DNA from 3 places in the Planococcus sp. VCh962 genome. Region 2 is predicted to be linked to each of the others. Evidence: riboswitches for the same ligand, from Rfam matches in the RefSeq annotation. Region 2 holds a riboswitch; each other region holds the start of a gene.
What was found. Region 2 has a riboswitch for S-adenosylmethionine ahead of mtnW (2,3-diketo-5-methylthiopentyl-1-phosphate enolase). Riboswitches for the same ligand answer to the same signal wherever they lie in the genome.
Positions count from the first base shown of each region.

Region 1: linked by a shared signal. The riboswitch ahead of AC3AQ9_RS18100 (aminotransferase class I/II-fold pyridoxal phosphate-dependent enzyme) and the one ahead of mtnW (2,3-diketo-5-methylthiopentyl-1-phosphate enolase) in region 2 are both predicted to bind S-adenosylmethionine.
Region 3: linked by a shared signal. The riboswitch ahead of AC3AQ9_RS02895 (methionine ABC transporter ATP-binding protein) and the one ahead of mtnW (2,3-diketo-5-methylthiopentyl-1-phosphate enolase) in region 2 are both predicted to bind S-adenosylmethionine.

Region 1 covers NZ_JBYLHS010000009.1:76,025-86,809, forward strand. Annotated here, with positions in the region: gene AC3AQ9_RS18055 (amino acid ABC transporter permease) at 1-638, shown strand, start outside; gene AC3AQ9_RS18060 (amino acid ABC transporter ATP-binding protein) at 631-1,353, shown strand; gene AC3AQ9_RS18065 (hypothetical protein) at 1,560-2,444, shown strand; gene AC3AQ9_RS18070 (hypothetical protein) at 2,613-2,786, shown strand; gene AC3AQ9_RS18075 (LLM class flavin-dependent oxidoreductase) at 2,881-3,888, opposite strand; gene AC3AQ9_RS18080 (STAS domain-containing protein) at 3,995-4,768, opposite strand; gene AC3AQ9_RS18085 (cobalamin B12-binding domain-containing protein) at 4,746-5,396, opposite strand; gene AC3AQ9_RS18090 (hypothetical protein) at 5,418-5,771, opposite strand; gene AC3AQ9_RS18095 (antibiotic biosynthesis monooxygenase family protein) at 5,768-6,073, opposite strand; SAM riboswitch class I at 6,265-6,367, shown strand; gene AC3AQ9_RS18100 (aminotransferase class I/II-fold pyridoxal phosphate-dependent enzyme) at 6,498-7,673, shown strand; gene ystJ (NADP-dependent malic enzyme) at 7,751-8,980, opposite strand; gene AC3AQ9_RS18110 (hypothetical protein) at 9,380-9,526, opposite strand; gene AC3AQ9_RS18115 (3-hydroxyacyl-CoA dehydrogenase family protein) at 9,563-10,327, opposite strand; gene AC3AQ9_RS18120 (hypothetical protein) at 10,549-10,785, opposite strand, start outside.
Region 2 covers NZ_JBYLHS010000003.1:124,551-135,335, reverse strand. Annotated here, with positions in the region: gene AC3AQ9_RS11880 (EAL domain-containing protein) at 1-51, opposite strand, end outside; gene AC3AQ9_RS11875 (cbb3-type cytochrome c oxidase subunit I) at 184-576, opposite strand; gene AC3AQ9_RS11870 (dihydrofolate reductase family protein) at 957-1,493, shown strand; gene AC3AQ9_RS11865 (O-methyltransferase) at 1,693-2,580, shown strand; gene mtnA (S-methyl-5-thioribose-1-phosphate isomerase) at 2,738-3,799, opposite strand; gene mtnK (S-methyl-5-thioribose kinase) at 3,796-4,986, opposite strand; SAM riboswitch class I at 5,060-5,214, opposite strand; SAM riboswitch class I at 5,382-5,490, shown strand; gene mtnW (2,3-diketo-5-methylthiopentyl-1-phosphate enolase) at 5,564-6,778, shown strand; gene AC3AQ9_RS11845 (2-hydroxy-3-keto-5-methylthiopentenyl-1-phosphate phosphatase) at 6,784-7,449, shown strand; gene AC3AQ9_RS11840 (methylthioribulose 1-phosphate dehydratase) at 7,446-8,063, shown strand; gene AC3AQ9_RS11835 (acireductone dioxygenase) at 8,091-8,627, shown strand; gene AC3AQ9_RS11830 (DUF4395 domain-containing protein) at 8,863-9,276, shown strand; gene AC3AQ9_RS11825 (glutamate-5-semialdehyde dehydrogenase) at 9,340-10,608, opposite strand; gene proB (glutamate 5-kinase) at 10,612-10,785, opposite strand, start outside.
Region 3 covers NZ_JBYLHS010000001.1:549,607-560,391, forward strand. Annotated here, with positions in the region: gene AC3AQ9_RS02875 (glycoside hydrolase family 32 protein) at 1-1,451, shown strand, start outside; gene AC3AQ9_RS02880 (PfkB family carbohydrate kinase) at 1,691-2,653, shown strand; gene AC3AQ9_RS02885 (Bax inhibitor-1/YccA family protein) at 2,903-3,637, opposite strand; gene AC3AQ9_RS02890 (tetratricopeptide repeat protein) at 4,283-5,293, shown strand; SAM riboswitch class I at 5,396-5,504, shown strand; gene AC3AQ9_RS02895 (methionine ABC transporter ATP-binding protein) at 5,572-6,585, shown strand; gene AC3AQ9_RS02900 (methionine ABC transporter permease) at 6,575-7,246, shown strand; gene AC3AQ9_RS02905 (MetQ/NlpA family ABC transporter substrate-binding protein) at 7,266-8,084, shown strand; gene AC3AQ9_RS02910 (iron-containing alcohol dehydrogenase family protein) at 8,100-9,182, shown strand; gene AC3AQ9_RS02915 (TetR/AcrR family transcriptional regulator) at 9,505-10,095, opposite strand; gene AC3AQ9_RS02920 (glucose 1-dehydrogenase) at 10,258-10,785, shown strand, end outside.

The DNA of each region.
Region 1 (10,785 bases), on a different contig from region 2:
TTGTTCCTTATATCCCTTTCATGCTGGAAGGAATATGGGTCACTTTAAAATTCGTATTTTTTGCCATCATCCTTGGTTCAATTCTCGGAACGATCCTGGCATTATTCAAAATTGGCTCCATCAAGTCTTTACGCTGGTTTGCCGATGCGTATACCTCAGTATTCCGGGGTACTCCGCTGATTTTGCAATTAATGATCATTTATTATTCCATTCCGCAGCTGACCGGCTATGATATCTCGCCTTTTCTTTCGGCAATCCTGGCATTCGGGTTAAACTCCTCTGCATATATTTCGGAGATAATCCGTGCTGGTATCCAGGCTGTTGATAAAGGACAGATGGAAGCTGCCCAAGCTCTTGGCGTTCCTTACCGGGCAATGATGACAGACATCATTCTGCCACAGGCGTTGAAGAATATTCTCCCTGCTTTAATGAATGAATTTATCACGCTGACAAAAGAATCCGCGATTGTTTCGACAATCGGTTATCTCGATTTAATGCGCCGCGCGCAAGTCGTTGGATCTGATTTGTTCCGTAACTTTGAACCGCTATTATTCGTCGGGGTGATTTACTGGTGCCTGGTCATGGGCTTGACGGTCATCGGCAGAATGTTTGAACGGAGGCTGAAGCAAAGTGATTAAAGTGGAACATTTGTATAAAAAATTCGGCAATAACGAAGTACTGAAAGACATCTCCACAGAGATAAAAAAAGGCGAAGTGGTTTCCATCATTGGCCCATCAGGTTCAGGCAAGTCAACATTTCTGCGTTGTTTAAATATGCTTGAGATCCCTACTTCCGGCACCATTGTTGTCAATGGCCAAGATTTGACCGGACCGAAAAAAGACGTCCAAAAAATCCGTCAGCATATCGGAATGGTCTTTCAGCATTTCCACTTGTTCCCGCATTTGACAGTGCTTGAAAATCTGACTTATGCTCCAATGAAAGTCAAAGGCGAACGAAAAGAAATGGCACAGGAAAAAGCGCGCACTTTACTGAAGCGTGTCGGCTTATCTGAGAAAGAAAAAGCTTATCCAAGCAGTTTGTCGGGTGGACAGAAGCAGCGAGTTGCCATTGCACGTGCCTTGGCGATGGAACCGGATTTGATGCTGTTTGACGAACCGACTTCCGCTTTGGACCCCGAGATGGTGAAAGAAGTTCTCGATGTCATGAAAGACTTGGCAAAATCCGGAATGACCATGGCGGTTGTGACCCACGAAATGGGCTTTGCCCGCGAAGTCGCTGACCGTGTGATTTTCCTTGATCATGGTGTTCTGGTTGAAGAAGGCCAGCCGGTGGAGTTTTTCAACAGTCCCCAAACTGAACGTGCAAGAGACTTTTTAGAAAAAGTGTTATGAAAAAGCGCCTTTAAGGCGCTTTTTATTTAGGAGCAACTTTGTTTGGCATTCGAGCGACTTTAGCTGTTTTACGGGCAACTTTGGGCTTTTAACACGTTTACGAGCAGCTCCCCTTCATCGTTCATTCGATGCTCATATATCCGCTCCTTTTCTTCCCCATCTGCATGATATAATCAAAGCACTATGAAATAGTAGAGGTGGAATAATTGTTTAGAAAGATCATTCTTTTAGTAGCCGTGGTGTTTTTCATGGGGCTTGTTTTATTTACGGGCATGATGTATTTGAAAAACGAACAGGAAGTTTATTCACAAGGAAGTATCACATTAACGGTAGAAAAGCCGACTTTTTTCACTTTGTCTGAGCCTGCTGTAACTGAACAAGGCAAAGATTCGATTCGTTCCCATGAACTTACTTTGTTGGGATTGCCGATCGGGACATATACACTCGTTGAAAGAACACTCGATAATGGCGTAAAAATCATTTTTGAACAACTGGACAATACGAGCTGGATGCCTTATGCCGTATCACTGAATACGAACGGGCTTTCAGGAGCTGAAGTTAAAACGTGGAATCCAGAACCCGTGAATCATCAAGAAGATGAAGTGTACGGAGTAGACCCAACGGTAAATCCTTTTGGTACGATCAAAATGGCCACTGGTGAAATACTGCAAGGAAATTTATATGTCTCAAGGAGCTTAACGCTTGGCAATGGAACGGAAGTTCAGGAATTGCGTCATGAAATTCCGGACTTGACGATGGAAGAAGGTGCTTTAAGAAAGAATTTTTGGCTGCCCCCTAATTATCAAACTGAAACATGGTTTATGATAGCGGAAACTCCGTTATTTGAAACAGCGGCCAAGGAAGATCAGTGGATTGATTTCACCTTGAACAATCGGCGCCAGCAGCTCAACTGGCTGACTCCTGAAGGGCCGATGGCCAAAATTAAACAAACGGAAGATCTTCGCACCCAAATGGCCTATAGCCTGGATGAAGAACGAATAGAAGACCCGGTATCAGCGGAGTGGAATAAAACCGCCCCTTCTTTATTTTTCGAATCCATGGTACTGAATTCGAAAGCCGCTCTGGAATAATAGGCAATCCGCTAAAGTTTTCCTTTAGCGGGTTTTTTCTTTCTGCACCAACCTTTGAACATTAAGCATGTTCGCTTCAAATATAACTGAATAATCTGTATAATGAAGATGTATAGATGTGTCCTTCTTTTCACATACTTTTTTATCAAAACTAAGGAGGTAATCAGTATGGACCGCAGACGTGTGGACCCGCAAGAAGTTGAGCGCCGACAATTTGATGAAGATTATTTTGCATCGCTGAACATGGTTGGTGAAGGAGCACCTGATTTTTCATTTGTGGAAGAAGACGACGCAGTCGAAGAAGTAAAAAGTGAAGAAAAGAAAGCACAAAATCTTCATTAAAGTTCTTCACGTTCACCGCCTCTTTGAAAAAGGAGGCGGATTTATTTTGTAAAAAACCCCTTAAAGCCACCAAGGGCTTTAAGGGGAAAAAATTCTATTCCATCAGCTCCGCAACAATTTCATAAGATCGCAAGCGGTCTTTTTGATGGAAAATCTGTGAATTGATGATAATTTCATTGGCACGTGTTTTATTGGCAAAGTTCTGAAGTTTTTCAAGCACCACATCCGGTGTGCCAACAATCATGGACTCTGTCGCCATTTTTTCTTTGAAGATAGCGATTTCCCGGTCAGTCCAGACTTCCTCCAAATCGTCGATTGGCGGCGTAAAAACAGTAGGCATGCCTCTCATCAAATTGAACATTTGCTGCTGGCTTGAAGTTGCCAGCCACTCCGCCCGCTCCTGTGTATCTGCTGCAATAACGTTGACGCCGACCATGGCATAAGGCTCTTTCCATACTGAAGAAGGCTTGAAGTTCTGATGATATAACTGCAGCGCCTGCATGGTGAAGTCAGGTGCAAAATGACTGGCGAATGAGAATGGCAATCCTTTGATGGCAGCCAGCTGTGCACTAAAGCCGCTTGACCCAAGAAGCCAGATAGGCACATGAAGTCCCGTTCCTGGATAAGAACGCACCCGTCCTACGGGTTTGTCGGAAAAATAGTTTTCCAGCTCTGCCACTTGCTGCGGAAAATCGTCGCCGCTGCTTTGCAGCGTACGGCGAAGCGCATAAGCCGTAGCCTGATCACTGCCTGGAGCCCGTCCCAATCCTAAGTCGATGCGGCCCGGGTACATCGCTTCTAGCGTCCCGAATTGTTCCGCAATGACAAGCGGTGCGTGGTTTGGCAGCATGATCCCGCCCGAACCGATCCGTATTTTTTGAGTCGCGCCGGCTATATGGCCAATTAATACGGAAGTGGCCGAACTGCCGATTCCGGGCATATTATGATGCTCAGCAAGCCAATACCGGTTGAACCCCCATTTTTCAGCATGCTGCGCGAGCTCGACACTATTGCGGAACGACTGGGATGCATCGCTGCCTTCGTTGATCGGTGCTAAATCCAATACGGATAGAGGAATATCTTTGAATTTCTTTATGTGCATTCGTCTTCACTCCTTGTCCTTCATATTGTATCGGTTTTTCCAAATAAATACATCTTATCCGCTCATGGAATAAGCCATACAAAAAAGCTGACTCTCGCGAAAAGAGTCAGCTTTTGCTATGCCCTCTATCGGAAGACAGCACTTCTTGCAAGGAAGAAACAAAACACATCGGCAGCTTTGTGCGCATGAGATGCAGCCGCTTTGCATGTTCCGGTTTGACTCCTGTAAAGATGCTGGATGTGCCCATCAAGCTGAAAGATTGAAGAAGGGAATCCAAATGGCGCAGTCCGTCATCGGTAACCTTTCCCATTGCCGTCAAATCAAAAATGACAGTGTCAGCCTGGGTTTCATAAATGCGCACCAGCAAGCGTGGCGTAAATGCCAATACCTGTTCTTCAGTCAAATCGCCAAATAAGGGAATGAGCAGCCGTTGTGTATCCAACTGGATGCATGGTGCAGATAATTCCCTCACTTTTTGAAGCAATTCCAGCGTTCGTTCTTTTTCCTGAAAAAGATCATAATCCGTTTCCCGAAGTCTTTCCCGAAGTTTGGCCAATTGGCCCGAAACACGTTCCAGCTGATTGTCCTTCGGCACAATGATAAGAGAAAGAAAGGTCGGATCACTCCAATTGCCATAAACATCCGCTAAAAATAAATCGCCTTTGTTAGAGACGAAATTCAGTTCAAATTTAGGCTGAAGGGGTTCGGAACTCAGCAAAGTCCGAGCTTTTTGCAAACTATCTGCATCAACGATATCTGTGAATTTGCGGCATTCTCCAAATAATTCATATGCTTCAATAGAGTAGTCAACTACAGATAATTCATTGTTCACTTTAAATGCCGGGAGCGGCAAACCATTAAATTGAGATTTCGTAGTCATTTTCAGGCTTCTCTCCCGTCTTGATCCAAAGTTCTAATTGGTTTAAGTCTCTTACCACCATTGCCCCGCTGTTTCTTAAAGAATTCGAATTCGAAATATTGACTGCACGTCCGCCGACCAGAACAGCCGGCTGGAACTTCAATGCCAAAAATTCATTTACGTAGGTTTTCAATAAAGGCAATCTGTAAGCTAGCGCTGCCGACAAAGCAATGACGTCAGGTTTCCATTTTTCTGCTGCTTCCAAAGCATGCGGCAGTGGCAGATTCGGTCCCATATATTGGACCGACCAGCCATATTCCCGGAACAGAGATGCCACCATCTTCAATCCGATATAATGGTCTTCTCCTTCTGGCCCCAATACCATGACTTTTCTTTCCCCGCCGCTTTCTGCCAGTTTTCTATTTTCTACAGCAGATACCACGAAATCGCAGATTGCGGTAGCCAAATGTTCATCGGCAACTGTGATTTCATTGTTTTCCCATAACGTGCCGACATGATACATCGCCGGCGTCAGTAATTGGTCGAACAATTCTTTTCGGCTATGGCTTTCAAGAAAAGATTGAATCTGGCGCAATGCTTCCATATCTTCCCCTTGCAGAAACAATTCCGCTAGTTGGGTTGGCTGCATTATCTCCTCAACCTCCTTTTGCTACGATTTAGAAAGTAATTTATTTGCTTGCCGAAGGCAATCCAGCATAAAGTTTTCTTCAAGTTTTTCCGTTTTTCCTGGAAGAATCTTAATGAGCCGTTCAAAATTATCAATGATGAGTGCTGTTTCCACATTGCGGCTGTTCAATACCGTTTCCAGCCAGCGGCTGTAATCTAAAAATACTTGTTTGTCTTCCAGTTCATAAGCTGTTTCGAGATGATCCAAATGATGATGATTGTCTTTCTCGGTATGCTGGAAGCCCTGTTCACCGAACCGTTCCCAAAGGCTTGGATACGCTTCATAAATGCTTGTGGCTGTTTCCAAGGCGATTTGATCTTTAATAGCTTTGTTCATTCGGCGACGACCTCGTATTGCCGGACTTTCGGCACGATTCCTGCTAATGCCTTGTCCGGATAATGTTTTTCAAGTTCATGGATTTCTTTGAATTCATTGCTTCGGACCCATTTCAAATAAGCTTCTTTTGAATGCCATTCCAAATGCACCGTCAATTCATTTAACTTTTTAGTGTTCTGAATCAGGCGAAACTGATGAAAGCCTTCGGCCTGGTCCACCCGCCGGGAACGATTTTGATATATTTTTATGAGATCCTTTGTCTTTTCTTCTGGCACTTCTACTGTTGACGTCACAATATACATCCACATTCCCCTTTTAATGATTGATATTGCTAATTATAACCTTTCGCTATTCGAATTAAAAGAAATGCACTGTTGCCGAACTCCCTTTCGGTTCAAAGTCATTTTTTGATAATTTTCACTTTTCCCTTGCACTTCTATTCGAATTGCTCTAAACTTTGAAATATCGAACAGCGTATAACTTCATATTTAATTTCTTATCAAGAGAGACGGAGGGATTTGGCCCTATGATGTCTCAGCAACCAGCCTCGCGGCCACGGTGCTAATTCCAATAGGCATTCGCCTAAAAGATGAGAAGATTGTGTTCCTGAACAGGGGCTTTCTTCTTTTTTGAAGAAAGCCCCTGTTTTTATTAAAAAGATGGCGAAGTTTTAATCATCGATTTCCCTTAGGCTTTCGCCAAATTTGAAGAGGAGGTTTGTCACTTATGACCGATCATTTGGAAACTCAATTTATCCATTCAACCGGAGTTGACCGGCGAACCGGTGCAGTAAATGTGCCTATATACTTGTCTTCGACCTTTCACCAGCCAAGCTTTGATGAATTTGGTCCTTTCGATTATAGCCGTTCAGGAAACCCGACGCGCTTAAAGCTGGAAGAAACAATCGCCAAACTGGAAAATGGCACACGCGGTTTTGCGTTCGCTTCCGGCATGTCCGCCATCTCTTCCGCGTTCATGCTTCTTTCTGCAGGCGATCATGTATTGGTGTCTGAAGACGTCTACGGCGGCACTTACCGTTTTGTTACAGAAGTGCTGAACAAATTCCAAATCGATTACACGTTTGTCAATATGACCGATTTAAGTAAAATGGCTGAAGCAATCCGGCCAAATACTAAAGTGATTTATATTGAGACACCTTCTAATCCAGTCATGAACATCACCGATATTGAAATTGCCGCAAAACTGGCAAAAGCCAACGATTGCCTGACATTTGTCGACAATACCTTCATGACGCCGCTTTATCAAAATCCGCTGGACCTCGGAGCAGACCTTGTCCTTCATAGTGCGACGAAATTCCTTTCTGGACACAGTGATATCATTGCAGGGCTTGCCGTTACAAAAGATGTGGAACTGGGCGACCGGCTTGGGTTTATTCAAAACACATTCGGTTCTGTTTTAGGAGCACAGGATTCCTATAACTTGATCCAAGGCATTAAAACTTTGGGGGCCCGGCTCAAGCAGTCAGCCGCTTCAGCTCGCATCATCGCCGATTATCTGCACAGCCATCCGGTAATTGAAGAAGTTTTTTATCCGGGTTTTCGTTTCCATCCGGGCTACCCGATCCATGAACGGCAAGCCTCAGGTGCAGGAGCAGTCCTGTCATTTCGCTTGGCAGATAAAGCAGCTGCCTGGACGTTTGTTGAGAGCTTGCGCATTCCCATCTTCGCTGTCAGCTTAGGCGCAGTCGAGTCGATTTTATCGTATCCAGCGACGATGTCCCATGCCTCTATGCCGAGAGAAGAACGTGAAAAGCGGGGCATTACAGACGGATTATTGCGCCTGTCAGTCGGATTGGAACATACCGATGATTTACTGGAAGACTTGGAACAAGCATTGCAGAAAGTCCGGGAATCTGCCGGAATCACATCGTCTATACGATAAATAGCAACTTTTCTCCTCTTGTCCAACAAAAAAGCCGTTCAATCGATTAGATTGAACGGCTTTCTTCTATATATATGTTAACTGCCTGACCCGGTCGCAACTTCAACTGACTGATTTTCCTGCACAGATGCGTATTTTGCTACACCTGTTTCCACTGCTGCTTTTGCAACAGCTTCTGCCACTGCTGGTGCTACCCGCAGATCGAATGGAGCCGGAATCACGTAATCATCATGGATTGCCTTATCCTCAATCAAACTGGCAATCGCATGTACAGCCGCAACTTTCATTTCATCATTGATTGCACTTGCCTGAACGTCCAATGCACCTCTGAAAATCCCTGGGAATGCCAATACATTATTGACTTGATTCGGGAAATCAGAGCGGCCAGTTCCCACTACACGAGCCCCTGCCTCTTTCGCCAAATGCGGCAGGATTTCCGGATTTGGATTGGCCATTGCGAAAATGATGGAATCTTGAGCCATACTGCGCACCATGTCCTGGGTAAGAGCACCTTCTGCTGAAACCCCGATAAAGACATCTGCACCTTTGATCACTTCGCTCAGTAATCCTTCAATGCGTTCCGTATTGGTGTTTTCTGCAACTTTTTCCTTGAACGGATTCATGCCGTAGGTCCGCCCTTCAAAAATAGCTCCTTTGGTGTCACACATGATCAGCTGGCTGCAGCCGAACTTTCTCAATAGCTTAACCACCGCTATGCCAGCAGCGCCTGCTCCGTTGACGACTATTTTTGTTTCTGAAATATTTTTTCCGACTAATTTTAGAGCGTTGATCAAACCAGCTAATGTAACAATTGCTGTTCCATGCTGATCGTCATGGAACACCGGAATGCCCATTTCTGCTTTCAAACGCTCTTCAACAATAAAACATGTCGGAGCGGAAATATCTTCTAAGTTCACCCCGCCAAAACCGGGTTCCAGCAATTTGACGGTTTGAATAATTGTTTCAGCATCGGTAGTATTCAAGCAAATCGGGAAAGCGTCCACACCAGCAAACTCTTTGAACAATACAGCCTTTCCTTCCATCACCGGCAATGACGCTTCAGGGCCAATATTTCCAAGTCCAAGAACGGCAGTTCCATCAGTGACAACGGCCACAGTGTTGCCTTTCATCGTATAGTCATATACTTTACTGCGGTCTTGTGCAATTTCCTTGCACGGTTCAGCTACTCCGGGAGAATAGGCTAAGCTTAAATCGCGTTCATTCTTCACCGCTACTTTTGATCGGACTTCCAATTTCCCTTGATGTTGTCGGTGCAAATGTAAAGAATCGTTTTTTAGGTTCGACATTGCCTCATCTCCCTTTGTTCATAATTGTTCATTATAAAGAGTTTTCTGAAAAAAGAAACCCTTTTTCGGCTATTGGTATTACAATTCAGTCTTTCGACTGAGAGCAAGAAAAAAGGAAGCGCTTTCTAAGCCGCTTCCTTCCCAAATCCTTACTGCCCCATATAGTCCCATCTAAAATATAGATTGGCCATCCATTCCTCAAGCCACTTTTATTAACATTACAAATAGCTATATCAGTGGTTCCTTCCATATCGATCAAGCATTTCTAAGGCAACAGTGTTCAGGACTTCTCCTCGAATTTGTTCAATTCATTTCAAAGACAGGTACCTCTTTCACTTTCAGTGTAGCGGTCTCTGATAATTACTTTCTATTTTTCTTATTCGGTTTTGCCAGTACTCATTATTCATTTTCTCCAGCAGATTTCATATCATTTTTCAGGAAATGAATGAGTGTCTGTTCTCGTTTAGCATTGATTTTCTCAGATACTTCCGGATCCCATTTATAAAAACCTTCACCATTTTTATCTCCGAATTTCTTTTCTTCCACCAATTTTGTCAGTACCTCTCCAGAACGCTGCGCTTTCTAAAGATCTTCGAACAAATAATCCGAAATGGCAGAAAATACATCCAATCCGCCCATATCCGCTGTCATCAGTGGTCCGGTTACCGGCTGACGTCTCCCAATGCTATATGTCACTGCAGCATCGATGTCTTCTTTTGTGGCAACCCCTGAATCGAGCAAGTCCTGTGCTTCCCGGAACAATGCATACTGCAGACGATTTCCAATAAAACCCGGCAATTCCTTGTTCAATAAAATCGGTTTTTTATTCATAGCAGTCAGTACATCCATGGTGCGCACCACCGTTGTGTCGTCAGTATATTTTCCTTTGACTACTTCCACTAAAGGAATCAAATGGCCAGGGTTCCAGAAATGGGTCACGATAAAGCGGTTCGGATGCTGCATATCTTCAGCCAATAAACTCGGCTTAAAGCCGGAAGTGTTGCTTGCGATAATGACTTCTTCCCCTGCCATTCCTTCAAGCTTTTTATACATCGCTTTTTTCAATTCAAATATTTCAGGAATTACTTCAATGATATACGTAGCGTCCTTAACCACATCCGCAAGAGACATTGAAAAATGGATACGATCTTTTATTCGTTCAGCTTCTCTTTCGTCAAATAAGCCATTTTCAATCATGACCCTGAGTTTATTGCGCAGCCCTTTCCCTGCATTTTCAAGGTCTTTTTCATTAATGCCATAAACTTTTACCGAATGCCCAGCCCAGGCGGCCGACAATGCGATAGAATGCCCCATCGTACCACAGCCTAAAATCGAAAGCTTCTCCATAGTTCGCACTTCTTTTTTATATGTATAACGAACTATACCCAGCAAATTAATAAATTAATAGCTTTCTCTGCACTTTCGATTTATTAATTAATATTCAGCAGAGATTAAGAAACTCTACGGATTGAATTGCTTTGTCACTCCTTTCTCCAATCATTCATTTCATTCAATCTTAAAACGAAAAACGCCCATGCACTCAACACATGGGCAAACTGCTTACTAGACTATTCGATTGATTCCAAAGAAGAGGTCACGATAAACTCTTCCTCTCCTTCACCCATCCGAAATTCCCGTTTCACTTCCCCAAATCCTTTGACGAGATATGTCCGAAGCAAGGCACCTTCTTCGCTGGTGCTTTCCAGTAGAATCGCTTCTTCAAAAGAGCGGTATGGTGTTTCTACTTGGGCGTCAGTTTCGATGACGGTCATTCCTTTGACTTTATCCCCTATTTCTATTGGAAC
Region 2 (10,785 bases):
CACCTTAATCTCAAACTTCAACTCCGTTACGGAGCAATTTTTGCATTGCATTCGGTAGTCCTCCCTTTTCCTGTTAAATAAAGTCTACTCGATTAGCAATAGATAGAAAAGGAAATTCCTTCTAAAAGGAAAAAGACACTTTATTTCCTGGGAAATAAAGTGTCTCCAATTAACTTGTTTTCTTTATTCATTTCTTCTGAAAGCTTCATGTGCTTTAACATTCCGGAACAGATTCACGATAAATACTAAAGTGGCAGCTATTACGGTCAGTGCTCCAATAATGGCAATTGGTAAGGCTGTCCCTGCTTCTCCAATGGAAAACAGAGTCATGCCTCCCAATAAAAGCAGTGCTCCGATATTGTGGAGCCAAAAATGAGTTTTGCCTAACGCACTGTTTCCTGCTCTTGGAAAAGCGCTATAGATTAGCCCGAATATCCCCATAGTAGCCCAGCCAACCAAATTGATATGGGCGTGTACAGGGGTAAATTCGAATCTTTCGGCTATCCCCATATAAATCCCTAAAGAAAGACCGATCAACAGATAAACAGCGGCTACTTTAATAAAAGCAGTGCCCATCTTACTCCAGACTCCTTTCGCATCAACCATAGCTTCTACGAAATACAACGCTGTCCTTGGAGTCACGCCGCGGTTCACACTTTTTTGTCGAGCAAGGGAAAGCCATACCTCCTTTCAATGGCTGGTTTCTTACAGGTGGCTTAGCCATATTGATTAGTTTGAATTTCTTCACATATTTATTTTTGGAAATCAAATTTCCCTGTTCTCTCTATATTTAATTCGGAAAATTCAAAATTGTTTTCCTCTATTAATTTTAACAGTATATTGGCCTGTTTTCTATCCAATTGCACCTCTCAAAATAAAGGAATTCTTTTGCCAGTGGAGAATCTATACATTATTATCTGCTGTTTCTTTAAAGCCGACAAAAAGGAGCTGTTCATATGGGGAAAATTGTCGTGTCGATGTATGTGACGCTGGACGGAGTCATGGAATCGCCTTCCTGGACCGCCCCTTACTGGAACGATGAAATTGCCAAGTTCGAGTTGGATTTGCTTTTTGCGAGCGATTCTTTATTGCTTGGACGGATCACCTATGAGGAATTTGCAGCACGCTGGCCAGAGAGGGAAGATGAAGAAGGATTTGCCCATCGGATAAACGAAATGGCCAAATATGTCGCAACGACAACCTTAACTGAAGCGGAATGGAATGCAACGTTCATTAAAGAAAATGCTGCAGAAGAGATTGCAAATTTAAAGAAAGCGAAACAGAAATTGCTGGTTTATGGAAGTGGAACTTTGGTTGAGAAGCTAATAGAGCATGACTTGATCGATGAATTGCATCTGCTAACATTCCCTCTTGTGCTGGGCGAAGGCAAGCGCTTGTTTAGAGAAGGGATGGATCAGAAGAAATTCATGCTGACAGACAGCCGGACTACCGATTCCGGAGTAGTCATCTCGAGCTACGTGCCTGATAAATAGAAGCATTCGAAAAGAATAGTAAAGGACTGCTCGATGTTTCGTTGACCAGCAGTCTTTTTGTATTGGCAAGAACACATGGAAATCTGCACTTTCAGCAAATGATTAGAGAAAATTTTTTTGTTCTGGTTAAATGATAACTAAGCGCCTTATATAAGTGGGCCTGAAGAAAACAATAAATAATTTTAAATCAGGTGAGAAGATGGAACGCAATCATCAAATGGATGAGAAAATAAAACAAGACAATTACAAAGTATTTGCCTTGCTGAGCAATTATTTGAACAATGCACCAGACTTTATTAGCCAAGAAGAAATGGATGAGATAGTCAGTGCCGGAGTGTCTTCTGAATATGCCTTTGCCGTGATACTCGCTGCCGCTTTCGGGCTTGATATTGTCGACAATCCTGAAGACAAAGCCTTATTCCACAACTATTTCAATAAGATGCTCCATATGTTTAAAGCCTCTGACTACGCCAATAATCCCTATTACCAAAACATCAAAATACCACGGATACAAATTGGCAACAGCGAATTAACGTATGAGAAATATAAGCCTTTTGAAGGGTTTGTCAGCAACGATATCATCAGAACAAAGGAAGGCAGGCAGATTCCGCAAGTCGGCTTTTTTGAAACGGAATTCCCGTTTCCGGCTGTCCTGGAAAATGGCCGGGTTTGGATGACCATCACACCAAATGAAATTGAAACAATGAAAGAACCGATTGAGCAGGCTTTTGGCAAGGTGCTTACATTTGGTCTGGGGCTTGGTTATTATGCCTATATGGTTTCAGAAAAAGATAATGTGGACAGCGTTACCATTGTCGATAGTAACGAGAACGTTATCCGTTTATTTAAAAGGCATATTCTTCCGCAATTCAAAAATGCCCACAAAATCAACATCATTAAAGCGGATGCTTTTGAATATGCACAAACTCGCATGGCTGAAGGGCATTTTGATTTCGCCTTTATGGATTTATGGCATGACGTTTCGGACGGACTGGATATGTACCTGAAGCTGAAGGAGTACGAAAAACTAAGTCCTGAAACAGTCTTTACCTATTGGATAGAGAAATCCATTTTGTGTTATTTGTGAAAGACCGTTGGATATAAGAAAAGAACCGATTTACTGAATCGGTTCTTTTTAGCTTGTCATAAACTGTTGGCAGCGTTGTTCATTTTGCTACTCTAAAAATTAACGGCTATTTGGGAAATTTCTAGCTATAGCTTTCTGTCCTATCGTTAGAAATTTTTCATGATTTTTCTCCTTTTCCTGCATACAAGTTGAGAACTCCAGGAATGTTTTGATGGTAATCGGGTTTGATGATCCCTTTTTCAGTAATGATTGCGGTGATAAAGCGGGACGGGGTCACGTCAAAAGCCGGATTGAATACTTTGGTGCCCAGAGGTGCCACCGGGCGGTTTCCGATATGGGTGATTTCTTCCGATTTTCGTTCTTCAATCGGTATTTCTGTCCCGCTTTCAATAGTGAGGTCAAATGTTGATGCGGGTGCCGCTACATAAAACGGAATCCCGTAAGCATCAGCGAGAATTGCCAGATTAAGTGTTCCAATTTTGTTGGCGGTATCGCCGTTCGCCGCAATGCGGTCTGCACCGACGATAATGGCTTCGATGTCTTTTGCTCCAATGGTGTGGGCCGCCATACTATCGGTGATGAGTGTGACATCCACTCCTGACTGCTGGAGCTCCCAGACGGTCAGCCGCGAACCTTGGAATACCGGTCGGGTCTCACATGCAAACACTTCAAATTGACGGCCGCGCTCGCTTCCAAGATGAAACGGCGCCAATGCTGTTCCGTATTTCGCCGTGGCGATCGAGCCGGCATTGCAGATGGTCATAACCCGTTTATGCCCTTCCAATAGCGACAAGGCATATTCGCCGATTTGCCGGCAAGAAGCTTCATCTTCCTGATGGATGCGTACCGCTTCTTGGATGAGCAGTGCTTTTCCGCCTGCTACAGTTTCAGCTTTCTGAACCTTTTCAAGCAGCCGATCAAGCGCCCACATCAAATTGACCGCTGTTGGGCGTGACTCTCCGAGATAAACTGCCTTTTTACGGACATCATGCAGGAATGTTTCCAGCGTTCCAGCGTTATGGCGCTGCGCTGCAAGGGCTAAGCCGTATGCGGCGGCAATGCCGATGGCCGGTGCGCCGCGCACTTTCAGCGTGAAGATGGCTTCGTAGACATCTTCGATTGTCTCAAGTGTTATATAGTCGATTTCATGTGGCAGTTTCTGTTGATCTAAGATGACCAACTGCCCGTCTGTCCAGGCAATTGATAAAGGAATGGTCATTGCTCCAACTCCTCAAGCAGACCGGTTACTGCATCTATTGAGCCTAACTCGGAACGTTTTAAAATCAACGCTTCGCCAGTTTGTAAAGCTTGTTTCTTTAAACCGATTCGCAGTTCCGCATCTTCAATGCCGTCCAGGTCTTTGACGTGTGCCAGGCCGATTGTGCGGCGGATCAATTCACAGCCGGCAAAGCCAAGTGTGTCACGGAAAATCTTTTCCAGTACAAACTCTTTATAGCCCGCCGTTTCTTTGAATGCTTCAATGCCCTTCTGATCCCAAAGCTCTGAGAACTGGGTTGAGAAAACTTTCCATGTGCGTTCGATGTGGTTCACGATCACTTGGCGTTCTTCGCCGCTTCGTGTAAGCGACTGGACAATCAAGTTTGCGAGAAACAAGCCGACGTCAAAGCCGATCGGACCATAAAAAGCAAACTCCGGGTCGATGACTTTCGTTTCCGATTCACTGGCGAAAATACTGCCGGTATGGAGGTCACCATGCAATAGTGCTTCCGCTTCCGTCAAAAAGCTGAACTTCAGCTTTGCCGCTTCAAGTTTCAAAGGACCGTTTTTCCAGATAGCTTCGACAGTCGGCTGCAGCTCCGGTTCGTAATTATTGGTGTCGTTATTGAAAAACGGGTCAGTGAAAATAAGGTCTTCTGTGATTTTGCACAGTTCCGGGTTGGAGTACTCGGCCACTAAGCGCTTTTTCTCGAACGGGTGCAGTGCGAAATCGGAAGTATGGAACAGCGTACGCGCCAAATATTCACCGATGTCTTCCGACAGTCTTGAATATGCCGCACCCTGGATCAGTCCATCGCGCGCAATCGTCAAGTGAGACAAGTCTTCCATCACGGTAATCGCAAGTTCTTCATCGGTTGCATAAACGAATGGTACAAGCCCAGGTGCAAATTCTCCGTGTTTTTGAAGAGCGTTCGCTTCAATTGTTGCGCGTTTTAAAGTCAGCGGCCAGCTTTCCCCGACAACTTTCGCATACGGCAAGGCTTGTTTGATGATCAGGCCCTTTCCGCTTTTCTGATCTTTGATCTGGAACACGTAATTCAAGTTGCCATCGCCGATTTCGCGGCATACAAGTTCGGCCCCTTCAGGGAATGGATATAGGCTCTGAGCCATTGCAATGGCTCTTTCTAATGTTAATGCTTCGTATTGTTTGGATGCTATGGTCATCATTCATCTACCTTTCCGGGTCAATAGAAAAAGCCTCTTTCCGCAAGAAAGAGGCCTAGAATGATAGATTCCATGCCTCTTATCTTTCAGAAATGGTCATTTCTGATGGAATTAGCACCGTGCCTTGCGGAATCTGCATTCCGGCGCAAAAGCGCCCCTTCTCACGAAGGTATTACGGTCGGTTGCTGGGCGTCATAGGGCCAATATCCCTCTGCCTGCTCTTGATAAGAGTACTATTTGAGTAACTGTATGCTGTTTGAAAAGAATCCTATCACGGTTCAGAATTGACTGTCAATAACTTTTTTCACTACAAATAATTTTGCGAATATTTATTGACAGAAAGTTTAAGGCATGAAATAATCAACATTAATTTCTTTATTAATCCAATTGAATACACATTCTTATTCAGAGCAGGTGGAGGGACAAGCCCTATGATACCCGGCAACCGGTCCATAACGGACACGGTGCTAATTCTTGCAGCCGATTGATGCGGCTGAGAAATAAGAAGTTGTTAAGCCTATTAACCTCTTCTTGTTTGAAGAGGTTTTTTATTTTGATTTTTAACAGGAGCGTGAACGCAGTGAGCAATTTGACAGCGACTTACCAGTTATACGGCAAAGCCGGTTCATTCGGGAAAAAGGCCGAAGGAATCGCCCTTGGCCTCACAATCGGATCATGGACCGACTTGCCATTATTGGAACAGCAGCAATTAAAGCAGCATAAAGGAAATGTTGTTTCGGTAACGGAATTTGAAGATTCCCCGCATCCGCTAAAGCCGGATGAAATCAAAGCGGTGGTGAAGATTTCATACCCAAACGCTAATTTTTCGGCGGATTTGCCGGCGATTTTAACTACCGTTTTCGGCAAATTATCGCTGGATGGGGAAGTTAAGCTGCTCGATTTGGAGTTTGATGAGCAATTGCTTGCCCATTTTCCCGGACCGCGGTTCGGCATCGACGGCATTCGGGGATTACTCGGAGTAGACGGACGGCCGCTTGTCATGAGTATCTTCAAAGGCGTCATTGGCCGCGACTTGAATTTCCTCGCTTCACAGCTCCGCCAGCAGGCGCTTGGCGGAGTGGATTTGGTAAAAGATGATGAAATCCTCTTTGACAATCCGCTGACGCCTTTTGAACAGCGGATTACGACCGGGAAGAACGTCTTACAGCAGGTCTTTGAAGAAACCGGGCACCGGACGCTTTATGCAGTGAATTTATCGGGGCGTACTTCGAACTTGCGGGACAAGGCGAAAAAAGCGCGCGAACTTGGTGCGGATGCGCTGCTGTTCAATGTCCATGCATACGGACTTGATGTTCTGCAGGAGCTGGCAGAAGACCCGGATATCCGGTTGCCGCTCATGGCCCATCCAGCGTTCAGCGGTGCTTTCACTTCTTCGAACTTTTACGGGCTGGCTAGCTCTCTAGCACTTGGAAAACTGGTCCGCTACGCAGGCGCTGACTTTTCTTTGTTCCCTTCCCCTTACGGCAGTGTTGCACTTGAAAAGGCGCAGGCACTGGCACTCGGCGAGGAATTGGTAAAGGATGGCCCATTAAAGCGGAGCTTCCCGGTGCCTTCTGCAGGTATCCATCCTGGGCTGGTGCCATTATTGATCAACGATTTCGGGATCGACAGCATCATCAATGCCGGAGGCGGTGTGCACGGCCACCCGGACGGTGCAGTGGGAGGCGGAAAAGCATTCCGCCAGGCAGTTGATGCCATTCTGAGCAAAACAACACTCGCCGACGCTTCCGAACAGCATGAAGAATTAAAAACAGCATTGGCAATATGGGGGTAAGCATGTTGAGTAAACCAGTAATTTTCTGCGATTTTGATGGCACCGTCACCAACAACGACAACATCATCGCAATCATGAAAAAATTCAATCCATCCGGCTGGGAACCGGTTAAAGACGACATCCTGGCCCAACGGATTTCTATAAAAGAAGGCGTGGCAAAGATGTTCTCGCTGCTGCCATCATCGAAAAAAGAGGACATTATCCGCTATGTGCTCGAGCAGGCACAAATCCGTGACGGCTTTTCCGAATTCATAGCATATGCCAAAGAACAGGATATTCCGCTATACATCGTCAGCGGCGGCATTGACTTTTTTGTCCATCCACTCCTTGAACCGTTCGGCCCTTTCGCAGGCGTTTATTGCAACGAAGCGGATTTTTCTGGAGAGACAATCAACATCACTTTTCCGCATGGCTGCGACGGAGAATGCACAAGCCAAGGCTGCGGCTGCTGCAAGCCGTCCATCATCCGCGAATTGCTCGAAGACGGCGCGAAAAGCATCGTCATCGGAGATTCCATCACCGATCTCGAAGCAGCGAAACGGGCTGACCTCGTCATTGCCCGAGACTTTTTAATCGAAAAATGCGAAGAACTCGGCTTGCCGTATGAACCGTTTGAAAACTTCCGGGATGTCACTTCCATCATCGATGCGCGTCTGGGTGTGAAACTATGACGGCGCTTCAGGAACGGTGGCAGGAACTCGCAGATATCAAAGACGAATTGGCGCTCCGCGACTGGTTCATGGGAACGAGCGGCAACCTCGCCATCAAAGTTCAAGATTCACCTGTTGAATTTCTGGTGACGGCCAGCGGCAAAGACAAGCGCAAACGCACTGCAGAAGATTTTTTGCTGGTGGATGCCGCCGGCAAGGCAGTCGATGATACACATCTGAAGCCATCGGCTGAAACCTTGCTGCATTGTGAAGTCTATTCAAAAACGGCTGCGGGATGCAGCCTCCATGTTCATACCGTTGCCAATAACGTCATTTCGGAAATATACGGGGACCGTGGAAAAATTGATTTCCAAGGCCTTGAACTTATCAAAGCATTCGGCTTATGGGATGAAGATGCAGTATTGACCATCCCGATCATTCCAAATCACGCACACATCCCTGACCTAGCGGCAGAGTTCCAAAAAAACTTGACCTCCGATAGCGGCGCAGTGCTGATTCGGAACCATGGCATTACCGTGTGGGGCAAAAACGGCTTTGAAGCCAAAAAGCTGCTGGAGGCCAGTGAATTTCTATTCCAGTACCAAATGGCTTTATATCAAGTACATTCACATTAAAACTTAAACCAGAAAGGAAGATTCATAATGGCAATCATCAAAATTCAAGGAACAAATGAAACAATCGAAGCACAAAACGAAGTGGCAGCATTCCTGGAACAGCAGGAAGTTATTTACGAGCATTGGGACATCAACAAATTGCCGGAGCATCTGCACGAAAAATTCAATCTTAGCGATGAAGAAAAGGAAGAAATCCTGGCAGCCTTCAAAGCGGAAATCGACGATATTTCAGGGCGCCGCGGTTATCAGGCAGCCGACATCATCTCGCTTTCCGATTCGAATCCGAAATTGGATGAACTGCTGAAGAACTTCCAGCGCAAACACATCCATACAGATGACGAAGTGCGCTACATTGTCAGTGGACACGGTGTTTTCATTATCCAAGGAAAAGACGAGCGCTTTTTTGAAGTTCATTTGTCTCCGGGAGACTTGATCTCGGTTCCTGAAAATATCACGCATTACTTCACATTGGCCGATGACCGCAAAGTTGTCGCTGTCCGCATTTTCGTTACGACTGAAGGCTGGGTTCCTGTTTATCAGGAAGAAGAAAGTGTGCAGAACTAACTGATTGAAGTTGAACACCGGCATAGGAATGCCGGTGTTTTTCGGCTGAAACTTATGAAACTGTTATCCGTAAATTTCGCCGCAGCTTCATCAAAGATAAAAGGGTGATGCAGACTCTATTTTGATCAGAGAACGGAATCTCCTTTATTCCAACGGGCTATAAAACCCAAGTCCTCCTTCTTTATTCTTACCTGACTGCTTGGTATACTAATGGACAATCCGAGGAGGCTTCCGCATGACGATTCCAAAACCACTTGTTCAGTCCAATCAATTGTTTATTGTCTTTACCGTCATCTTGGCGCTGATTTTCCATAAAGCGATTCTGCTCCTGCCATTTGCCGCAGGCGTCTTGACGCTTATCACCGGCAAGAACCCGGTGATTTTATTTGCCAGACGATTTTTGAAAAAACCGATAAACCAATACATTCAGGAAGACCGCGCCCAGCAGATTTTCAATCAATGGATTGCCACCATTTGCCTGGGTATATCACTGTTAGCTTTCTTATTCGGTTTTACGCTCGCGGGCTATGCTTTCAGTATCATGGTTGTTGCAGCAGCCGGAGTTGCGTTGATGGGCTATTGCATCGGCTGCACAATCCGCTACCAGTATCTGATGTGGCGACATAAAAGAGCAAAGGCTGCAAATTAAGCTCTTACATATGAAAAAGGCCAGAATCCAATCGCGCTGATTGCTTCTGGCCTTTTTCTCTGGTTATTTCACTTGACCATTGCCCTGGATCAAGTACTTTGTGGAAGTTAAAGCAGGCAGCCCCATCGGACCGCGCGCATGAAGTTTTTGCGTGCTGATGCCGATTTCAGCTCCGAACCCAAACTCAAAACCGTCAGTAAAGCGCGTAGATGCGTTATGGTAAACGGCTGCAGCGTCCACTTCCATAAAAAATTTATCCACGTTTTCGAGGGTTTCCGAAATAATCGCTTCCGAATGTTTCGTACCGTATAAATTGATGTGTTCAATCACTTCATCGACCGTGTCCACCACTTTGACGGCTACTTCGAGGCCCAGGTATTCTGTGCCCCAATCTTCTGCACTGGCAGGAATCACTTCGCCGTATTGCTGAGTCGCTTCGTCGCCATGGATTTGGACTGCTTGCTGCTGCAACGCTTCAAGAAGTTCAGCCAGATGATGTTTGGCCCATTCTTTATGTACCAGGATGGTCTCGCAGGCATTACAGACGGACGGACGCTGGATTTTCGCATTAAGAGCGATAGAGATGGCCATTTCTGCGTCGGCTGTTTCATCGATATAAACGTGACAGTTTCCGGCACCCGTCTCAAGGACCGGCACGCTGGCATTTTCAACAACAGTCTGAATCAGTTTTGCACCGCCTCTTGGAATCAGCACATCCAGATGCGAGTTCAGCTTGAACATTTGCGTTGCTGTTTCCCTGCTCGTGTCTTCGATCAGCTGAACCGCTTCTGCCGGCAATTCGCTTTTCTCCAAAGCATGATGAATCACTTTCACCAAGGCTTTATTGGAATGGATGGCGGTTGAACTACCGCGCAGCACGACTGCATTGCCGGTTTTCAGGCACAGACTTGAAGCATCTACGGTCACATTGGGGCGCGCTTCGTAAATCATGCCAATTACGCCAAGCGGCACGCGGATTTTGGTCATTGCGAGACCGTTCGGGCGTTCCCATTGTTCGAGCACTTCGCCGACCGGATCATCCAGTTCGGTCAACTGAATCAATGCCGCTACTATATCGCTTAGCCGTCCTTCATCTAACTTCAGGCGGTCAATCAGCGACTCGCTCATCCCGCTTGCTCTTCCTGCAGCTATATCTCTTTCGTTCTCAGCTAAAATAAACGCCTGCTCCTCCAGCAATTGACTGGATATCAAGCGCAATGCTTCATCTTTTTGGGCTGTCGTTGTTTTAGCCATAACTGCTGCCGCTGTTTTGGCCAGCTGTGCTTTTTGCAGCAAGTCATTTGTCTTGCCAGCTTGAAGTATTTCACTCATTTGTTATTGCCCCTTTCCTGAATGGCTGAACCATTGGTTGCGGTGAATGACGACTTGCCGTTTGCCTGTTTTGGTGATGACACTGGCTTCTTTGCTGCATAAACCTTTAATCTCCAAAAGTTCTTCGGAGGAATAATTCACTTGGCCGCGCCCCACCACTTCCCCTGAGGGATCGAT
Region 3 (10,785 bases), on a different contig from region 2:
ATACAATAGACTGGTTTGAAAGGTTGACTCATACATTAGAGACTTATCAAAAAAACAACAACGCTGATCCGCACCGGCTGCAATTCCACTTAATGCCCGCGGTGGGTTTGTTGAATGACCCAAATGGACTCATCCGTTATAAAGGCGCTTATCATGTATTCTTTCAATGGCATCCGTTTGGAACAATACATGGGCCTAAATGTTGGGGCCATTCCACATCCCAAGATCTCGTTTATTGGCAAGAGCACAAGCCTTCCCTTGTTCCAAGTGAATGGTATGAAAAGGATGGTTGCTTTTCAGGAAGTGCTGTTGAAGTTGATGGAGATATGGTGTTATTTTACACTGGAAACGTCGAGCATGAAAATGGATTGCGTGAAACCTATCAATGTATTGCCGTTTCCCATAACGGTTTTGATTTCGAGAAAAAAGGCCCTGTGATTTTGTTGCCAGAAGGTTACACGTCCCATTTCAGAGACCCGAAAGTATGGAAAAAAGACGATATGTGGTACATGGTTGTGGGTGCACAAACATTTTATCAAGAAGGGGCCGTTGTGCTTTTCGCTTCAACAGATTTGAATATATGGGAACTCAAAGGGACTTTAGCTGGAAATCGTCTAAATGGATTGATGAACTTCGGCTATATGTGGGAGTGTCCGGATTTTTTTGAACTTGATGGAAAAGATATCTTGATTGTTTCACCTCAGGGGCTGGAAGCGAAAGAAACCTTTTTCCACAATGTGTTTCAGTCAGGATATTTTATCGGGAAATGGAAAGTCGGAACAACTGAATTTCCGCACAGTGAATTTATTGAACTTGATCGGGGGTTTGATTTCTATGCCCCGCAAACATTTCAAGATGACCATGGGAGAAGGATCATGCTGGGATGGATGGGAATAACAGATGAACAGGAACCCCATCAACCAACAATTGAAAAAGGCTGGGTCCATGCATTGACGATTCCTCGGGAAATAGAGCTGAGAAATAACCGGATTATTCAAAAGCCGGTGCAAGAACTCCAAAAGTTGCGAGAACCTAAAAAATTCCATTGCCATACAAGCATCGAAAATGAAACAAAGACTTTGCCAGAACTGGCCGGTACAGTAAGTGAAATCAAAATCCACTTCCACCAAAATCTTGCCGATACAGTGAAAATAGAGATCCGTAAGAATCTGTCAATCGTGTATGTACCACACTTGAAGCTGTTGACGTTAGAGAGAAAGCGGTTCATCGATGGCAAAGTTGAAAGCCGAAGCTGTTCGTTGGACAAGCTTGAGGACCTTCATATCTTCCTGGACACAAGCTCTATTGAATTATTTGTCAATGGAGGGGAAGAAGTGTTTACGGCGCGATTTTTTGCCGAAGCACATGATATAGATGTTCTCCTTACAGCAGATGGGCATGTGGATGTAACTCTTGAAAAGTGGAATTTGCGGAATCCGAAAGAGCTTTGAATCATTCCAAGATAAAGGTGCAAAGATTAACGCTATTGCATTATCGACATTTTTCAAACTAGGTGCAGAGCTATTGGCCAAAGTTGCTTCGGCCGATGGCTTTGCTCCATATTTTTTATAAGACCCAGAAGAAAGAGCGGAAGCCGTGTCTGCCTAAAGGGGCTTGTTCAGCTCGTTTCAGTTTTCATTATTTGTTCCACTAAACTTTTAGGCAGCTTACATAAAAGGGGGAGTTTAATATGTTTGACGTCGTCGCTCTTGGTGAACTCTTGATTGATTTTACACCAGCCGGAAAATCTGCAAATGGAAATACCTTGTTTGAAACGAACCCTGGCGGAGCACCTGCTAATGTTCTCGCAACGTTGGCCAAATTCAATGCGAGGACCGCCTTTATAGGAAAAGTGGGGGATGACCAATTCGGCTCTTTTTTAGGAGAAACGCTAAAAAAAGGAAAAATCGATACACAAGGCTTAATTTATTCAAAAGATGTAAATACGACATTGGCGTTTGTCCATTTAAAGGATGACGGCGATCGCTCTTTTCATTTTTACCGTTCTCCTGGAGCCGATATCATGCTGGATGAACAGGAAGTCGATCTTGCACTGGTTCAAAATGCAAAGGTTTTTCATTTTGGTTCTCTTTCGATGACGCATGAACCGGCAAAAACGGCAACATTGAAGGCGGTAAAAGCGGCACAAGAAAAAGATGTTTTGATTTCTTATGATCCTAACCTGCGGCCGGCACTTTGGGATAGTTTAAGCCATGCAAAAGAAACAATCATTGAAGGGATGCAGTATGCGGATATACTAAAAATCTCTGATGAAGAGCTGGAATTTATAACGGACATTCGGGGTCTTGAAGAAGGGTCCAAATTTTTGTTTGAGAGATTCGGACTGAAAATTGCCTTAATCACATTAGGTTCAAAAGGCTGTTTTTATCGATTCGGCACAGAGACCGGACACGTAAGCGGATTCCACGTAAATGCCATCGATACCACGGGAGCAGGAGACCTGTTTTTGGGAGCTTTTCTGTATCAATTTATTGAGAAAGAGGCCCCTTGGGATTTAGTCCAAGCAGAAGACCTTGAAAAAATGATTTTATTCGCTAACGCGGCTGCGGCTTTGGGAACAACTAAAAAAGGTGCGATTCCTGCCATTCCTGACTTTCACGCAGTGAATAAATTGATTGATGGAAGAACATGAACAGCCGGAAGCGGAATGGGATTGTGCAAGAAAATTGTGTGAACTTAAATTCAATATCGCCCTGAAAAACCGCAATGATTCGGATTGCGGTTTTTGTATTTTTATCTGGAAAACAAGCTGCCTTCGGGAACAATTAATAGTTAAGGATAAGTTGAAGACATTCGAGTGAGGAATATTTTTAGGGATTTCTGCTACGGTGAGGATATTTTAATCGGCAAAAAAAAAACGCCCCGAAGGACGTTTTCCTGATCAGCGATTGCGCAATTTCGACAGTAAGCGAAGAATTTCAAGATACAGCCAAACCAATGTCACCAGCAGACCGAAAGCGCCGTACCATTCAAAGTATTTCGGGACACGTCTTTCGGATGCATTTTCAATAAAATCAAAGTCCAGCACCAGATTAAGAGCGGCGATAATGACAATGACAACAGAAATTGCAATGCCTATCGGCGATGCATCATGCAGGTAAGGAATTTGAAAACCGAAAAAACTGCCGATGAATGAAATCAGGTAGACGATGAAAATCGCACCTGTAGCAGCGACGACGCCCAATCTGAAATTCTGCGTCACTTTGATGAACCCGGATTTATAAGCGAGCAGTAAACTCAGCAGCACACCGATTGTCAGAAGGACCGCCTGGAAGACGATGCCGCCGTATTGGACTTCGTACTGCGCAGATACCGCGCCAAGAAACAACCCTTCCAATAAAGCATAGAGAGGTGCTGTGAAAGGCGACACTTTCGGTACAAAAATCGTGATTAAAGCTACAATCAGTCCGCCGATGGCTCCCACCAGGATTAGCGGCATTGCGCTATTTGGATTGCTGAGGAACTGATTCCAGGAATAGACGGACGTAGCCAGCAATAAAAGCATTAGGATTAAGGTCTTATTTACAGTGCCTTGGATGGTCATTTGCTTGCCTGCTACAGCTCCGTCGAATTTTTTGAACGACTCATCATTTAAACTCGGGTTTCCACTTCTCAATTGTCTCACCTCTTTTATTAGTTAAAGCAGCTTCAATTATCTCCTCTACATTCTAAGGGACAAAATCGGTTAAATATAAGTTCAATTCTTTGAAAATGCTTCATCTTGTACTACGTTTAGGCGAGCGGAAAGTTTCAATGAATCATGATGAAGCGCATATTTTTTTGCTTTTACGTGGAAACGGGACATGGTTTGGAGAAAATAATGCGGTGCGGAAAGTATTCTCGATCGGAAGGAAAGTAAACGAGATCGGAAGGAAAGTATTTTCACCTGTAAGGAAAGTAAAACCGTTCTCTGGAATGATTTTTCTCTCCTTTACCTAATAAATTACAGTAAGAAGAAGCAGTTTGGCAATGAACAGCGGCCAGGCGAATGATGATTCGAACAGGATAAAGATTTGAATAACTGGCAATGCATAGATACAAATACCTCTTTAAAAAAACGCTTTAATAATTCTTTTACAATAAAATAATCATTTGCCCTATTGTGTATCTTTTCAAGCATTGGTATCATGAAAAACGATGCAAGTTTAGTGTAAATGTAAATTTTATCTTATTTTATTTTCCTTAAAATCAAAATCATGTCCAATATGCATGAAATATAATAAAGAATTAAGTTGTTTAGTATTTATTCGGGAGGAACACCATGCGCTTTCAGGGGATCAGTTTAGAAGAACTAGAAGAATTGGAGCAAGAACTGCTGAGCGTTGGGGAAACCAGGCTTGGCAGTTTAAGTTATTCCAAGATAGAAGTATACGATGCCATGCACAGCCAATTAGAAAGACTCGTGCTAGAGGATGAAGATTATCGCACTTATTATACCTTCATCAAGAAAAAACTAGTGTCTTATTTATTGCGCTACGGCATGCACTCGTACACTGGCCATCAAACCATCTATGAGGATACGGAAAATGTTCTGAAACAAGTTCTTTCTTACGATCCCCAAAATCCGATTGCGGCATACCGTCTCGGCTTTTTAGCTTACCGTTCAGGTATCCATAGCGAAGCGGTCATGTATCTCCAGCAGGCATTGAGCAGCCAGACTTATTATACCGATGATCGATTTTTGCTGAATGCTGAACAAATCAGCCGAGCCGTGCTGTATGTGACGAACAGCGCTCTTCATACAGCTATCCAAGGAGAGGTTCCGTCTTGCAATATGGTGGATCGTTCCAGCAATACATCGTTGTCGACGCAGCTTTGCTATAATGACGGCATGCTCATGAGCCATGCTTATCGGATCGTAACCCCGTTCGGTGCGGTGCTATGCTCGGAAGAAGAAAGTAATGAACAACAGATGAAAGATGTCATCTCGCTTAAATTCAATAAATTCGGTGCTACGCTGACTTATAACGGCATCACGGAACAGCTGTCTCGTATCCATGCCAATGTGCTGCGCTACCTGCTGGTGAAAACGCGGCGCGGCGAAGCGGCGACTCCGTGGTCATTGAAAGACTATTTCCTGTTTACCCATGTTATCACAGGCGTTCCGGAAGAAACGTTTTTGTTAATAGTTTCGGAAGTGAAGCGGATCATGGCTGAAATGGAAATTCCAGCTGCGATTCAAGTGTCAAAGACCGGGAAACAAGGGTTTTATTTTGACGGCTCTTCGCCGTTCGTAGTGATCGACCGGGTAGACGAAGAAATGTCTCTTTAAGATTCAAATTGATATTATTATTAGATTATTTTTAAAAAAGGTTTGACAGTTTTCAAAATCTTTAATACTATTAGAAACATGTTAAAAACAATTGCATATGGAACATTATCAAGAGAGACCGAGGGACAGGCCCGATGACGTCCAGCAACCTACAGAGCGATCTGAGAAGGTGCTAATTCCTGCAGAATGATTTCATTCTGAGAGATAAGCCAAATCCATTCGGTGCCTCTTTCTAAATGAAAGAGGCATTTTTTATTGGCAAAAAAAGGAGGGACACCATGATAAGCATCACGAATCTTTCAAAAGACTATCAAACGAAAAAAGGGACGGTTACCGGCGTCGATAACGTCACGCTGACCATCAACGAAGGCGAGGTATTCGGGATTGTCGGTTACTCTGGGGCCGGGAAAAGCTCCTTGCTGCGCTGTATGAACTTGCTGGAACGCCCGACAAGCGGCGAAATCCATGTCGATGGCGTTGATTTGACCAAGCTGAAAGGTAAAAAGCTGCGGCAGGCAAGGTTGAAGATCGGAATGATCTTTCAGCATTTCTACTTGATCAGCCAAAAAACGGTGGCTGAAAATATCGCCTTTGCGTTAAAAGCGGCCAAATTGCCGAAAGAAGCAATCGCGAAACGCGTCGATGAACTGCTTGAGATGGTGGGCCTGACCGACAAGAAAGATGTTTATCCAGCGCAATTGAGCGGCGGCCAGAAGCAGCGTGTCGGCATTGCCCGGGCCCTTGCGAATAATCCTTCCGTGCTGTTATGCGATGAAGCGACGTCCGCCCTTGACCCGAATACAACGCTTTCCATTTTGCGGCTGTTGAAAAAGATCAACCGGGAGCTGAACATTACCATCGTATTAATCACGCATGAGATGAACGTGGTGAAGGAAATTTGCGACCGCATGGCGGTTATGCAGGAAGGCCGAGTCATTGAAGAAGGCGAAGTCTACGAGCTGTTCTCCGATCCGAAAGCCGAACTGACGAAGGAATTTATCTCATCCGTCGTATCGTTCGATGTGCCGCTGCCGATTCTTGCAGCATGCACCGGCCGCGTCATCAAAGTGCAGTTTAAAGGGGCAGTCGCCGGAGAAGGCATCATCACCGACACGGTCCAGCATTTTGATGTCAAAGGGAATTTCCTGCATGGCTCAATCGAATACATACAAGAAAAGCCGCTCGGGCTGTTTTTGATGGAAATCCAGGGAAGACCGGATAATATCCACCGGGCCATCACTTATATGGAGGGCCGGGGAGCCAATGTGGAGGTGATTTTAAATGGGATTTGATTTTCAGCATATGATGGAATTATGGCCGGACATCTCAAAAGCGTTCGGCGAGACATTATATATGATCGGTGTGTCACTCGCCATTGCCATTGTCATCGGCTTGCCGCTCGGCATTGTTTTGTTTGTCACAGACAAAGGGCTGTTTTTGCAAAACCGGTTCATCAAATCCGTATTAGGCTTCATCGTCAATATGATCCGGTCGATTCCGTTTATCATTTTGCTCGTCGCTTTGATTCCACTGACGAAACTATTGGTGGATTCCACCATCGGGCCAGCAGCGGCAAGCGTGTCCTTGTCGGTTGCAGCGATTCCGTTTTTCGCCCGCATCGTCGAAACGTCGCTGCGCGAAATCGATAAAGGCGTCATCGAAGCTGCAGTGGCTGTCGGTGCCACACCGTGGATGATCATCAAAGATGTGCTGCTGCCGGAAGCGAAAGCCGGCATTGTCCAAGGGATCACCATCACCATCATTTCACTCGTCGCCTATTCCGCAATGGCGGGAGTGGTCGGCGGGGGCGGCATCGGCGACTTGGCGATCCGTTTCGGCTATTACCGCTACGACAACACAATCATGATCGTCACCGTAGTCATTTTAATTGTGCTCGTCCAAATCCTTCAGCAACTGGGAGACTGGACGTCCAAAGCAATAGACAAACGATAAAAAAGGGAGAGAAACTTACATGAAAAAATTCTTATTGCCAGCTATCCTACTCGTATTATTGACATTGCTTGCTGCATGCGGCGGGGAAGAATCCAGCGCCGACAGCAAATCCATCAAACTGGGCGGTACAGCCGGACCGTACAGCGATATGCTGAACCAGGCATTCAAACCAGCCCTTGAAGAAAAAGGCTACACCGTGGAAATCGTTGAATTCAGCGATTACATCCAGCCGAATAACGCTTTGGACAACGGCGACTTGGACGCCAACTTGTTCCAGCACTCGATTTACTTGGAAAACTTCTCGAAAGAAAACGGCATGGATTTGACTGGCCTGATTACAGTGCCGACAGCTCCAATGGGTATTTATTCGAATAAATTCGATTCGATTGAAGAAATTACAGACGGAGCGACCATTGCCATTCCGAATGATCCGGTCAATGCTGCCCGGACGTTCCTAGTATTGCAGGATCATGACTTGATCACGTTGGACCCGGATGCCGAAGAGCTGACCGTTTCTGAAAAAGACATCCAAACCAACACAAAAAATCTGGTGTTCCAGCCGATCGAGGCAGGCGGACTGCCGCGTGCTGTTGAAAGCTCAGACTTGGCAGCCGTTCCAGGGAACTTTGCATTGGCCGCTGACATGAACCTGCTTGATGCATTGGTGCTTGAAAATATGCCGGACCAGTACCGCAACTTGGTAGCGGTTAAAACGGAAAACAAAGACACCCAGCTTTCAAAAGACTTGGTGGAAATCGTGGAATCACCTGAATTCGAAGCATTGATCGATTCAGATTTTGAAGGATTCGGCAAGCCGGAATGGATGGCAAACCGCTAAGAAAGGGAGATTGTTGTGGATGACATTATCGTAAAAGGAGCGCCGGCTGAATATGTCTGCAATACCCATGTCCTCAGCGGGCTCGAAGAAAAATTGCTGGCAAGAAATATCAAGAAGGTCTTGATTTTGACTGGTACCAAGTCCTGGGAAGCTTTGCGCCCGTTCTTTCCGGAACTCGACAAAGTGGAAGTGGCATATGAAATTTACCAAGGACAGTGTTCGCTGACTGAAATCAACCGCGTTTCCGGAATTGCGAAAGCATTAGGAGCCGATGCCATTATCGGAGCGGGCGGCGGCAAAGTGCTCGACATCGCAAAAGCCGTCGCCCATGAAAATAGCATTAAATCGGTGCTGATTCCGACACTGGCATCGAACTGTGCGCCGTGGACTCCTTTAAGCGTCATCTATACGGATGAAGGGACGATGACCCATTACACCATCTTTCCGGGAAGTGTCGATTTGCTGCTGGTCGAACCGAGGGTATTAATCGGCGCACCGGTTCCGATGCTCGTCGCTGGCATCGGCGACACCGTTGCGAAATGGTACGAAGCGGATGTTCAGATCAGCCGTTTTGAAGACCCGCCAATCGCTTTGAAAATCGCTCACTACACCGCCAAATTATGTGCCGACGAAATGTTCCAGAATGCAGAATCGGCCATTGCTGACGCCAAACAAAGAAAATTATCAGATGCATTCATTAAAGTGGCCGAAACCATCATTATGCTGGGTGGCATGGTCGGCGGCTTCGGAGACAAATACGGCCGTGTGGCGGGGGCCCATGCCATTCACAATGCTATGACCATCGCACCTGAATCCCATCAGGCGCTGCATGGCGACAAAGTGGCATATGGCGTATTGGTGCAATTGCTGCTCGAAGGGAAAACGGATGAAGTGGAGCGGCTAAAAGAATTCTATCAAACAATCGGCTTGCCCGCTTCACTGGAAGAAGTCGGGATTCCGAGACGGTGGATTGAAGAAATCGCGGTACAGTCGACGCGAGAAGGTGAAACGATCCATGTGTTGAGGAAAGAACCGATTCGTGCAGATGAAGTTGCTGCAGTGATGAAGGAAATTGAAGGGATTGTCACCGCATATTAAACACGGTTTAATAATGTAGCAGATTTAAAATTGAACTTTTTAGTTTAAATTGCCAGTGCGAAGATCTGGTTTATACTGTTCTTAAATGTCTATATAAAATTGTGAACGTTCGTAAAGTGTTTTAGGACCTTTACGAACGTTCTTTTTTGTGGTTTTCTAGAGAGTTTAGTAGCGTTCGTAAATGTGTACTTTTACGAACGGTTTTAATCATTCAGCGATAGGTGTAAAAAAGCAGCAGTGTAAATTCAAAATTTGCACTGCTGCTTCAAATAAGGAAAAATCACTTTATAGATTTGTAGTTGTTTCTTTGGGGGCGCGATGTTCAAGTGAAATTAAAGTGGAATTTGTCCATTCTCATGTAAAGGATTTTTGTCAGTTGCTCCGCCATATATTGGGGGGACTGTTGAAACTCATCTTTAATCCAGTGCTTGATCATCCCGAGCACGGCATAAGCCTGGTAGCTGGTGTAAATATTTTGATCGATTAAAGAATCATCGTTCTCTTTAAAAAGATTTGCAGTTGCATTTTCCAAAAATCCTTTAAGAATTTTGATGAATTCGTTTTGGAAATTTAAACTGTTTTCATTCGTCAGCAGTGCTTGATAATAGTATCGGTATTGATGGACATGTTCAAACAGTGTCAGAGTGGATGGTAAAACTGAATCGTTAATCTGGAATTCAGAACCGCTCTCGTAAGGAGATTTCATCGAAGCAATTAAATCATGAGCTGATCTTTTAACCACTTCCTCGAGAATTTCTTCTTTCTTATAATAGTGATAATAGTAAGTACTGCGATTCACACGCGCCTGATGCGTGATATCCGATATGGTGATTGTTTCAAATGGCTTTTGGAGCATCAAAGTAACCAGCGCTTTTCGGATTTTCGACTTTGCACTAATACGTCGGCTTTGCATTCAACCATTCACCTGCACTTTCTTGGCCTTTAGCGCAAACCAACAAATTCTTGCTGATTTGTTGGTTGAGCCTTTCTGTCATTATATTAGACTGAGGGATAAGGGCAAAGTTAAAACACTTTCAGAATTTTGAAAGCTTAACCATTATGAGGAGGAATTAATATGTCAAGATTAGAAGGAAAAGTTATTTTGATTACTGGCGGCGCTCGCGGTATGGGAGAAACAGGCGTACGCAGATTGGCAGCTGAAGGAGCGAAAGTGGTATTCACGGATATTTCCGAAGAAGCCGGCAAACAACTGGAAAGTCAATTCAGCGAAAACGTTAGCTTCTTCAAACAGGATGTAGCCAACGAACAGGATTGGAAAGAAGTCATCCAGCACACTGAAGACACATTCGGTCCATTGGATGTATTGGTCAATAACGCGGGGATCGACTTGCCGGCCGAAGAAATCGAAAAAGTGGATGTCGCTTCTTATCAAAAAGTCATCGATGTCAACCAACTTTCGGTCTTCCTGGGCATGAAACATGCAACAACTTCCATGCGGAAAAATGGTGGGGGCTCAATCGTCAATATTTCGTCGTTGGCTGGCATCATTGGCGCTCCACAAAAAATTGCTTACACGGCTTCCAAATTCGCTGTGCGCGGAATGACAAAAGCAGCTGCTTTGGAACTTGGACAATACGGCATC